DNA from 2 places in the Brevibacillus soli genome. Region 1 is predicted to be linked to the other one. Evidence: riboswitches for the same ligand, from Rfam matches in the RefSeq annotation. Region 1 holds a riboswitch; the other holds the start of a gene.
The links. A riboswitch is a leader RNA that binds a small molecule or an ion and turns the genes downstream of it on or off. The one in region 1 is predicted to bind S-adenosylmethionine.
Positions count from the first base shown of each region.

Region 2: another riboswitch for S-adenosylmethionine. It lies ahead of ACE99V_RS06665 (1,2-dihydroxy-3-keto-5-methylthiopentene dioxygenase); the one in region 1 lies ahead of ACE99V_RS05710 (methionine ABC transporter ATP-binding protein).

Region 1 covers NZ_JBIYSM020000009.1:60,487-66,250, reverse strand. The annotation lists gene ACE99V_RS05725 (FdhF/YdeP family oxidoreductase) at 1-397, shown strand, start outside; gene ACE99V_RS05720 (molybdopterin molybdotransferase MoeA) at 420-1,679, shown strand; gene mobB (molybdopterin-guanine dinucleotide biosynthesis protein B) at 1,684-2,190, shown strand; SAM riboswitch class I at 2,225-2,334, shown strand; gene ACE99V_RS05710 (methionine ABC transporter ATP-binding protein) at 2,525-3,541, shown strand; gene ACE99V_RS05705 (methionine ABC transporter permease) at 3,534-4,196, shown strand; gene ACE99V_RS05700 (MetQ/NlpA family ABC transporter substrate-binding protein) at 4,227-5,057, shown strand; gene ACE99V_RS05695 (S8 family serine peptidase) at 5,213-5,764, shown strand, end outside.
Region 2 covers NZ_JBIYSM020000011.1:64,959-70,722, reverse strand. The annotation lists gene ACE99V_RS06680 (1,4-dihydroxy-6-naphtoate synthase) at 1-352, opposite strand, end outside; gene ACE99V_RS06675 (futalosine hydrolase) at 349-1,002, opposite strand; gene ACE99V_RS06670 (ATP-binding protein) at 1,195-2,811, opposite strand; gene ACE99V_RS06665 (1,2-dihydroxy-3-keto-5-methylthiopentene dioxygenase) at 2,973-3,512, opposite strand; SAM riboswitch class I at 3,688-3,796, opposite strand; gene ACE99V_RS06660 (MBL fold metallo-hydrolase) at 3,910-4,911, opposite strand; gene ACE99V_RS06655 (DMT family transporter) at 4,980-5,764, opposite strand, start outside.

The DNA of each region.
Region 1 (5,764 bases):
AGGGCACTTCTACGTGACGACCCGCCGGGGCAAGCAGTTTAATTCGATGATCTACAGTGAAACAGATCCGTTTAACGCAGCGGACCGCTACGATGTGTTGATTCATCCGGATGACGCCAAGCCGCTGGATATTCGAGACGGTGAAGCGGTTGTCGTCTATAATGGATATGGAACGTTTCACGGACGGGCCAAGTACGCGGAGACGAAACAGGGCAACATCCAGGTGTACTGGCCGGAAGGAAACGTGCTGATTCCAAAGGGTGTCTACGAAAAGTACGCGGGTATTCCGGAGTACAACACAACCGTGGTTGTGGAAAAGGCGGACACATATCACGCCCACAAAGATACCAAATATGTGGAGAAACGAATCGAAGAACTGGAGACAAGCGTCGGATAGGGCGATCGTTAGGGAGGACAACATGCGTTTTCATCGGCAAACCATTCATGTGGACGAAGCGGCGCACCTGCTTCTGGCGGAAGACATTTCCCTGCCGGAAGAAGAGGTGGACATCCATGAGGCATACGGCAGGACAGTGGCACGGGACTTGTATGCGACCTGCGATCTGCCCCCGTTTGACCGCTCTCCGCTGGACGGGTTTGCCGTGAGAGCGGCGGATACCAGGGGAGCGACGGTGGACCAACCGGTATTTTTGTCGGTCGTGGAAACGATCGCCGCAGGTCAAGTGCCGCAGGCAGAGCTTGTACCGGGCACGGCAAGCCGCATCATGACCGGCGCGATGCTGCCCAAAGGGGCGGACGCCGTCGTGATGTTCGAACAGACAGTACATCCCGGGACCCTCTCCCCCCTCGTCGGTGTAAAAAAGGAGCTGAAGCCGGGAGAGAACATCTCCCGCCGGGGGGAAGAACTGTGCGAGGGCACGAAAATTGCCGCTGCCGGCGAGCTGATCAACGCAGGCACGCTGGCACTGTTGGCCACTTTCGGCTGCACCAGGATACCCGTCGTTCGAAAGCCAAGAATCGGTCTGCTTGCCACCGGCAGCGAGCTGCTTGACGCAGACCAGCCGCTTGTTCCGGGGAAAATCCGCAACAGCAACGGGGTGATGCTGTCCGCCATGATCGCCGAGGCGGGCGGCATTCCCGTATGGTTCGGAAGATTGCCCGACGACCTGACGAAAGCCAAACGGGCACTGGAAAATTACATGGAACAGGTGGATGCCATGATCACCACGGGCGGTGTCTCGGTAGGCGACTTTGACGTGATCGCCTCCCTGACGGACGAACCCGATGTGAAGCTGTTGTTCAATCGGGTGGCGATGCGGCCCGGCAGTCCCACTACCGCAGCCGTCTTTCGAGACAAGCTCTTACTCGGGCTGTCCGGCAATCCAGGGGCCTGCTTCCTTGGCTTTGAGCTGTTTGGCCGCCCGTTTTTAGCGCACATGCTTCGGCAGCGGGATCAGGGTGTTCGCAAAATACGCGCCGTGTTGGCGACTTCTTATGAGAAACCGTGTCCGTACCCTCGCTTTCTGCGTGGACGGTTGATGGAGAAGGAAGCCGTTCTGTACGCCTATCCCGACTGCAACGACAAGTCCGGCAATCTCAGCACCCTGAAGGAAAGCGAGTGTTTCATCGTCATCCCGGCAGGAGGCAGGGGCAAACAGGCCGGAGAAACGGTGGACGTCATCCCCCACCGCTCCCCCAGCTGGAGCAGGAAGGAGTAAAGCGATGGGAGACCAGCCGCGTGTTGTTCAGTTCGTCGGTTATTCCAACTCGGGAAAGACCACACTGTTGGCCAAACTGATTCCCGGGCTGGAGCGGGAGGGCATCCGCGTGGGCGTCATCAAGCACGATGGCGGCCATGATTTTGAGTGGGATCAGCCCGGAAAGGACACCTATCGGTTCCGGGAAGCGGGCGCATCCATCGTGGCCATCCAGTCAGCGACCAAAACGGCGATGGTGGAGCAAAGGCCCGTTCCCCTTCAGCAGCTGGTGAAACGAATGGGGGAAGCGGGAGCGGATCTGGTTCTGGTGGAAGGGTTTAAGCGTGAGGGTTACCCGAAGCTGGTCATGCTGCGGGACCCATCCGATGCGGAACTGCTGGATACGCTGTCCGATGTAGTGGCGGTCATCAGCCGGGAGCAGTTCGTCCATCCCGTACTCCCGGTGTTTCTGGCCGATCAGGTTGAGGAGATTGTGCAGTTTTTGTTTGACATAATCGAATATTCAAAGTAAGATAGGAACAACTTTTCATAAAATGAATAACCTTTTCTTATCAAGAGAGGTGGAGGGACAGGCCCGAAGATACCTCGGCAACCCATTCTGTCCATGACAGATGAAGGTGCCAATTCCTGCAGGAGTACTCCTGGAAGATAAGAAGCGACGCCGTTTTTTACTTTTCGTAATAACGTCCCGCCTCTTCTGCTTCGTCAGGAGAGGCGGTTTTTTTAGTGTTTCAGAACTTATAGAAGTTCGGCATTTCATGAAGCTACTTGGAAAGTGTTCGGGGCCCCAGCCGACACCAGCGTTTGCTTAAGTCGGCTGGGTTATAAAAAAAGGGAGTGTCGAGATGATTGAGCTTCGCCATGTACAGAAAGTGTACAGCTCAAAAGAGAGAGAAGTGACTGCTGTTGATCATGTTTCCCTGCAAATACAGAAAGGGGAAATTTACGGGATTGTCGGGTACAGCGGGGCTGGGAAAAGCTCGCTCCTGCGCTGTATCAACATGCTGGAAAGACCGACAAGCGGTCAGGTATTGATTGAGGGAACCGACTTGACTGCTCTTTCCGATGAGGAGCTCCGCAAGGTCCGTCAGTCCATCGGGATGATTTTTCAGCATTTTAATCTGATGGCCAATCGTACCGTGGCGGGAAACATCGCCTATCCGATGGAGGTAGCGGGCAAAAGCAAAACAGAGATTGAAACCAGAATCACAGAACTGTTGGATTTGGTCGGGCTGTCGGATAAAGCGAACGCCTATCCTGCCCAGCTATCAGGAGGACAGAAACAGCGGGTGGGAATTGCACGGGCACTGGCCAACTCTCCGAAAGTCCTGCTTTGTGACGAAGCGACCTCTGCGCTCGATCCGAAAACGACTCGCTCGATCCTCAATTTGCTGAAAGAGATTCATCAAAAACTGGGACTATCCATCGTGTTGATCACACATGAGATGGAAGTCGTAAAAGAAATCTGTCATCGCGTGGCCATCATGGCGAACGGCAAAATTGTGGAGGAAGGACCGGTCTATGAGCTCTTCGCCACGCCGAAAACGGAGCTGACGCGACAATTTGTCCAATCCGTCCTGGAAGTAAAACTGCCCGGTCATCTTTTGAAACGTCGCACTCCAGACAGTGAACTGGTCAAGGTAATCTTCCAGGGAGAGCGGGCAGAAAAACCGATTATCTCGACCATGCTTCGTTCCTTTTCCGTGGAAGCAAACATCCTCCATGGAAATATCGAATACATACAGGACATTCCGCTTGGCATTTTCATCATGGAGCTGATCGGAGAATCAACGGAGCGGACCAAAGTACTGGAATTCCTCAATCGAGAGACAGCGGGAACGGAGGTGATTCCGTATGCTTGAGTCCATCGCTCTGATTCTGCCTGATTTGCAGAAAGCGTTCTTTGAAACTTTTTTCATGATGAGCATTTCCGTTAGCCTGGCTGCGCTGTTGGGCATTCCACTGGGGTTGATGCTGTTTACCACAGATAACAGTCTGTTGGGAGAGAGGCCGTGGATCAATCGCATATGCGGTTTCGTGGTCAACGTGATTCGCTCGACGCCGTTTGTGATTTTGCTGGTTGCCCTCATTCCGTTAACCAGTCTGATCGCCGGTACAACAGTCGGGCCGAAAGCGGCTACCGTACCTTTGACGATTGCTGCGATTCCGTTCTACGCTCGGCTGGTGGAAGCATCCTTAAAGGATGTGAACCGAGGAGTGATTGAAGCAGCATTGGCCATGGGTTCGAGTACCCGACAAATCATTTTCAAGGTACTGCTGGTAGAGGCTCGCTCCGGCCTCATCCTGGGTCTTACCGTTACGACGATCAGTTTGTTGGGCTTTTCCGCCATGGCCGGTATTGTCGGGGGCGGAGGAATCGGCGACCTGGCCATCCGTTTCGGTTATTACCGGTTTGACAATACGATCATGTTTACCACCGTTGTTGTTTTGATCGTTCTCGTTCAACTGATTCAGACAGCGGGTGACAAGCTCGCCAAAAAGTTGGATAAACGATAATAATATAGAAGAAAGAGGAGAGAAACGACCATGAAAAAGCTCTGGGGTATCATCGCAGGAACACTTTTGGCATCTTCCGTATTGTTGACCGCGTGCGGAAGCAGCGAGACCGCCGGGAACGCGGACCAAACCAAGCAAATCAATTTTGGAGCAACCGCGGGTCCTTTTACGGACATGGTGAAAAACGGCATTGCGCCCCTGCTTGAGAAAAAGGGCTACACCGTGAAAGTGACGGAGTTTAGCGACTACATCCAACCGAATCTGACCCTGGCGGAAGGTTCCATCGACGCAAACCTGTTCCAGAACGAAATCTATCTAACGAATTTCTCGCGGGATAAGAATCTTGATTTGACCGGCATCATCAAGGTGCCAACAGGCCCAATGGGGATCTATTCGAAAAAGTTCAAAGCCATTGAAGAGGTTGCAGACGGAGCCAGCGTATCCATTCCCAATGACCCTACCAACCTGGCACGCGCTTTGGTTGTACTGCAGCAAGCAGGGTTGATCACGGTAAAGAAAGATGCGGATCCTATTAAAATTTCGGAAAAAGATATCGTAGAAAACAAGAAAAAACTCGTCATCACACCTGTTGAAGCTGCTCAGTTGCCGCGTGCGGTGGACAGCCAGGATCTTTCCCTGGTGCCTGGCAACTTCGCTTTAGCCGCAAAAATGGATCTGAAGAGCGCACTTGTTCTCGAAAACATGCCAGAGCACTACCTCAATCTGGTTGCCGTTCGCACCGCCGACAAAGACAAGCAGTTTGTGAAAGATATGAAAGAAGTGATCGAATCTCCAGAATTTGAAGCCTTCATCGACAAGGAATTCAGCTCATTCTTCAAGCCGCAGTGGATGAAGCAATAAACACGGCTGATCCATAGTGAAAAAGTGCCTCCGTCATCGGTTGGCACTTTTTATCATGTAACGGAAAATAATCAGAGGATTGAATGTTTTTTCCATATTCTGTAGAATAATAGGGTTCTGATATCATCCATAAATCAATATAGGGACGTGCAAAAATGAGAAGATGGAAGTGGAAGCAAATCATTGTTGCGAGCATTCTCGTACCTCTGTTGGGAGTCGGTTTCGCTGCTCCAGGTCTGGCTGAAGAGAGGACGCGGCCGGAAAAGCAGAAGGGGATAGCGGGTGAATTGATTGTCCGTTACAAGCAGAAAGGAACGAACAGCTCGGAAGTCCTGGGAGAAAAGCTGGGGTTCCGGACGGTCAAGCGGATGGGGAAGACGGCGCTGGTCCGCGCAGACGAAAGCAGGTTGGCCGAGATTGCCCGCAAGCTGCAAAATGATCCGGACGTCGCATTTGTGGAACCCAACTACGTGTACACCATAGCCGAAACCTCCGATCAGCCGCCGGCGACGAATGACCCGATGGTGGAGGAACAGTGGGGTCTTTCCGCAGTGGGAGCACAAGCGGCGTGGGACAAGCTGGCATCCTGGACGGATCAGAAAAAGGACCAGGTAATCGTCGCTGTGGTCGACACCGGTGTGGATGCCGGCCACCCCGACTTGGCAGGCCGCGTGCTGCCCGGTTTCAATACCCTGGACAACAGCACG
Region 2 (5,764 bases), on a different contig from region 1:
ACAGCCGGAACAACAGGTAGGCGGTTGATCGCTCACTGGGTACCGCGACCCGTCTTCCGGCCAGTACTGCCGGATCCTTTTCGGTCGTACTGCTTTTTGTCAGAACCAGTGGACCACATCCTCTGCCCAACGCCCCTCCGCAGGGAAGCAGCGCATACTCGGAGAGCACCCAAGGCAGTGCCGCATACGAAATCTTCAGCACTTCCGGTCCGTTGGGGCTAGCTGCCAGACTATTGGTGACGTCGATGTCCGCGTAAGTAACATCAAGTTTAGGCGCGCCCGGGATCAATCCGTGTACCCAGGCATGGAAAATAAAAGTGTCGTTAGGACATGGTGAGAAGGCAATCCTCATTGCAAGACCTCCCGTAATACTGAGCTCGCAGTTTCCAGTACATGCAGAGCCTCTTCAATTCGCCACGAGGCCCGGTCTCGTGGGCCTACCGTGTTCGAGACAGCGCGGATTTCCATGATGGGCACACTTCGAGCATGGGCAGCGGTAGCCACGCCGTACCCTTCCATCGCTTCGGCGGTCGCCCCTGGCACCCGTGCGGCCAGCTCCAAGGCGGCAGCAGCGGTACCCGTTACAGTCGATACGGTAAGCACGGGTCCAGTCGTGACCGGCAGTCCAGCTTCTTGCAGTGCCTGTGTCACCCGGGTTACCAGTTCTGCGTCAACTGGAATACGGGTGGAGCCGAAACCCAGCTCGTCCAGACTGCAGAAACCTTCCGGGGTCTGTGCTCCCAGGTCGGCGGCGACAATCTCGTTTGCCACCACGAGAGAGCCCACTTCAGCTTTTCCGGCAAAACCGCCGCCAATTCCCGCGCTCACCACCAAGCCGTAATCGGCTGCTGCCAACGCTGATGCCGTGCTGGCTGCGGCGGCTGCCGGGCCGACGCCAGCCGCCAGGACGTCAAAATTGCCGGTGCTGCCGACTCCACGCAATACTGCGTCCCTCTCTGCTGCGACAGAGGTAACGACGAGTACTCGCGTTCCTGATTTCAGCGGACCCGTGTTTCTAGGTGATGTTCCCGTGCTTGCATGAAATGTCACTGTACAATCTCCTTCATTTGTTATCCATGATGCTTATCGTTCGAAGCCCTTATTCAAAGGTAACTTGATCTTTACTCTATGTAAAGAGCATAAAAAAGAAGGCACGTCAATGACGTGCGATTCAGGCGATCGATTCGATAAGAATCACGGCGTTAAGGGCAGTACAATATCGACGATCGTCCCTTGCCCGACCTTACTCGTTATTTCGATCTTCCCCTTGTGATTTTGAATGATCCTGTAGCTAACCATTAACCCAAGACCAGTTCCTTTTTCCTTTGTGGTATAAAAAGGTTCTCCAATGGAACGCATCCTTTCTTCCGGGATCCCGCAGCCGTTATCCTTTATTCGTATTCGAATCTGTTGTTGGTTCCACTGCTTTACTTCTATGGTGACCTTTCCGCCGTTTGGCATGGCATCCATGGCATTTTTAATGATGTTTAGGAAGACTTGTTTAACATGATTTTCTTCACACTCAATAAAATACTGTTCACAATCAAACGTATGTTCCATGTTTATGTTGCGTAGATGACAAATGGATTCCATCAGGAAAATCACATGTCGAAGAATGGCACAAATATCTTTTTTCATATAGTTCGACGCTGTTGGTTTTGCCAGCACTAAAAAATCCCCGACAATTTCATTAATCCGATTGATTTCGGAAAGCATGATGTCCGTAAAGATGGCGTTTTGCACTTCTGGCTGTTTCTGCAAGAGCTGTACAAATCCTCTGAGAGAGGTCAACGGGTTTCGAATCTCATGTGCGATTCCTGCAGCTAATTCGCCTAACACAGCCAACTTTTCCGATTTGATGAGGAACTCCTCGCTGTCGCGAATATCTGTAATATCCTCGGCAATGCCCACGATCCGATGAAGTTTCCCATCAACGATTACGGGAAATCCCCGATCTCTGATCCAACGAACCGTTCCATTCGGACGTATGATTCGATATTCCTGGTGAAAAGTTCCCATTGCCAGTTCTTCCTGAGCCTTTACGATTCGCTCTCGATCCTCCGGATGAATGACATTGAACATCTTGTTCGGATCTTGAAAAAACTCTTTACACGATAATCCCCATACTTTTTCATAGGCGGGACTCAGATATAGAAACTTTTGAGTGACAGGATCTGCAATCCAAAACACCTCATCAATGTTCTCAGCAATTTGTCGAAAGCGTTCCTCACTTTCGTGCAGGGCTGACAATGTTTGTTTCAGGGTTGTAATATCGATACACGATGATATGACCTGCACGACCTGCCCATGCTTATAAACGGGGCGAAGCGTTGCCAAATATACGATGTCGTTCATGCATCCTTCATACGCAACATCTTCTTGGCCGTTCCAAGCTCTTTGATAGAAGATTTCTTTTTGGGAAGCAATATGCTGTGGTAAAAAATCGTATAATTCCTTTCCGACTACATCCTCTGGCTTTAAACCGAGTCGATATAGCAGCTTGCCATCGCAAACGGTATGTATAAATCGGTTATTGTCTTTCACAAATGCAAACGTCATTCCTTGCTGTTGGCGCAACAAATTGGAGTAGTCTTCTTTGGTTAATTCCGATACGGCTTTTGTTTTTTTGTAAAGCGGCCTTATGGCCAAAGTAAAACTTGTTGCGTTCGATGCGAAAAGCGTGCCAATGAACAAAAAGAAAAAGAAACAGAATTCTATTATATAGTGATCATGACTCTTTAAAACCGTTAAAATGGAGACAACATATGCTAGAGAAAGAACCAAATAATAGATGTAGGAATTGGTTATCATAATTGCCCCCAAAAAAACAGGAATGTTGAACTACATATTCTTTTCTTTTGTTTCAATTCCTGTGCAACTTTTTGCAAAAATTTTGTTTATTGCCACTGTATCCTGAAAAAATGCAAAAAACGCCCACGATTCGGGCGTTTTGCCGATTCTACGGATGAATGTTACTTTGTAAAAGCAGGGTCCTCATATGGATGAGCAATCCAGCCCTCCGTTTCAATAAACAAACGGACAGCCACTACTCTGCGATTTTCCATCAATGTAAAGAAATGCGGATTGTTTTCCGGCACGGAAATGACATCACCCGCTTCCAGTTCGACGTCGAAATAGCCGACATCGTCTGATCCCTTGATGATGAAGATTCCATTTCCTGCAGTGATCGCACGCACTTCGTCTTCCGTATGTGTATGGACCGCTTCAAACTTTTTGAGCAACTCATCAAGATTGGGGGTTTCCTCGGATAACGCTACGATATCCCAAGTACGGTATCCCCTGCGTTTTGCCAAATCTCGAATTTCTGCATCAAAGGTGGAAAGAATTTGATTTTTTTCTTCGTCGGTTAAAGTAAATTTCTCCCGCAATTCGGCAGGGAGCTTGTTTGCATCCCAGTGCTCGTAAAGAACCCCATGTTTTTCCAAAAACGCCTTCACATTTTCATTCCCCGTAATCCGTTCATTCGTATTGCGAATTCGAACTTGAGCCATTTGTCATCCCTCTTTCTCATGTGGTTGTTATCGGAATATTACTAATACATATTGTAGCAAAGTATCACAAATGTACGCGACTCTCCCCAATCTCACTCCCTTCATGAGTAAAGAAAAAACTCCTTCTGACAGATAGAAGGAGCACACCATATATGCATCAAAGCATGGGGAACACTTCTTATCTGTCAGGATCTCTCCTGTAGGAATTGGCACCTTCACCTGACCGGTCAGAATGGGTTGCCGAGGTTTCATTGGGCCTTTCCCTCCACCTCTCTCGATAAGAAAGAACTGTATTTCATTCACTCATAAATGAATACCTTTTGAATGTTCACATTTTAATATTCAATTCCGACTTTGTCAATAGGATTATCGTTTTAAAAGGATCAACGAGTTCCTATCAGGAAAGGCACCAATGAACAATGGATTCGCGATCGTTCATGCGGGAAGCATTTTCGTGCGCGTCTCGCTTCACTTTCCCTTCAAATTCGAGAAACACGAGATGAGCGAGTGTCTCCGCCATCGCAAAGCGAAGCTGATGAAGATCCAACTGACGCGAGTGGAAAAGTTTCCGGCATATTTGATAGGCTGTTTGTCTGCCATCCTGTTTCAAATACGAAACAATCTCTTCCAATCGCTCATGGTGATGCTGGAGCAACTGTTCGATTCTCATCTGCGCTTGGGTAATGATGGGACCGTGACCCGGAAAAATTCTGTGAATCGGCAATGGTTTCAAAGCCTGCAAGGAATCGATAAACGATTGAAGCGGATTCGGATCAAAGGTTGGCCATAAACTGATATTGGGTGAAATTTTGTCCAGGATCTGATCTCCGCCGATAAGGAAACCGAAGTTTTCGTCATAGAAGACAAAATGTCCGTCACAGTGTCCGCGAGTGTGGATGGCACGATATGTGCCTCCCTTCAGTTCCAACAGATATCCTTCCTCAATCTCAGACATATCAGGCAAAGGTGATAGGTATTTCATGAAGTCTTCCATATGCGTTTTGATCTCATTCCCGTCATGGAGAGGCATTCCGTGAGTAATGAAGAAACTGCTGATCGTCTCTGCGTTTTGCCGATGATTCAGCCACACTTTCTCTGACGCTCTTTTTCCCTCCGAGGAAATCATCACCTCAGCGCCGGTTATTTGATGCAGCCATCCGGCCAATCCTATGTGATCAGGATGGTAATGAGTGATAACGATCTGGCGTACCTCGTTCGTAAAATCGATGTTGTTTTCCCTAAAGGCATTCATCCAGGTCTCTCTTGCTGAAGGCGTATCCAGGCCTGTATCAATGATGACCCATCCATCATGGGTCTGACACAGATACGTGTTGACCGTTTTAAGCGGGATTGGAATGGGAATCTTCACCTGAATCATGGATTCTGCCTGTGCAACCATAAGTACCTCCTGATCAAAAAGTTCTTTCTCGATTTCTTACCCTATGTACAAACACGAAACAAGGGTCCTTACCCAGCAAATTCTGTTGTTTCGTACTCTTTCTGTGAACGAACCGTTGCCACGATCACTCCAGCCACTATCAGCAGTGATCCTGACGCTTGGATATGAGTCACCTGTGAACCAAGCAGAAGGAACCCCACCAACATGGCAACAAACGGCTGCAAATTGAGAAAGATCGCGGCTCTCCCCGTTCCCACTATCATTAACTGCTGATTCCACACAATTCCGCATACACCCTGCATCAGAATCGCAGTCGCAATCAACAGCAACCAAGCCCAAACATCGCGACTTATGGCTGATGATGAGTCAACTGTGAAGAATGCGGCGGGCGTCATGAAAAGAGCACCGACAACGGTCGCATATACGGTTGCGATAAACGGATCCATGCTTTCCGTCCGTTTTCTGATGATAATCATCGATGACGAAAATGTTACCATCGCGATGAAAATAAACAATACACCGAAGGAAACAGTCAAACCTGCGCCGCTGCCAACAACGAAGAATGTACCGATCAGTGCCAACAACGATCCAACGATCATTCTCAGAGTAAACTTTTCCTTTAAAAAAAAGGAGGCCAGTACAGCCGTTACGATCGGGGATAGCGAAAGGATCAAAGAGGCAGTGGTAGCGTCGGTGGTCATCAATCCGGTGAAAAACGCAGTCTGGTTTGCAAGCGTTCCAATCAGGCCGAGTAATAGTAACAATCCCCACTCTCTTCGCCTGATTTTAACAAATTTTTTTGTATACCAGGCATATCCCAGTAAAAACAGAGAGGTAAATAGCAATCGAACAT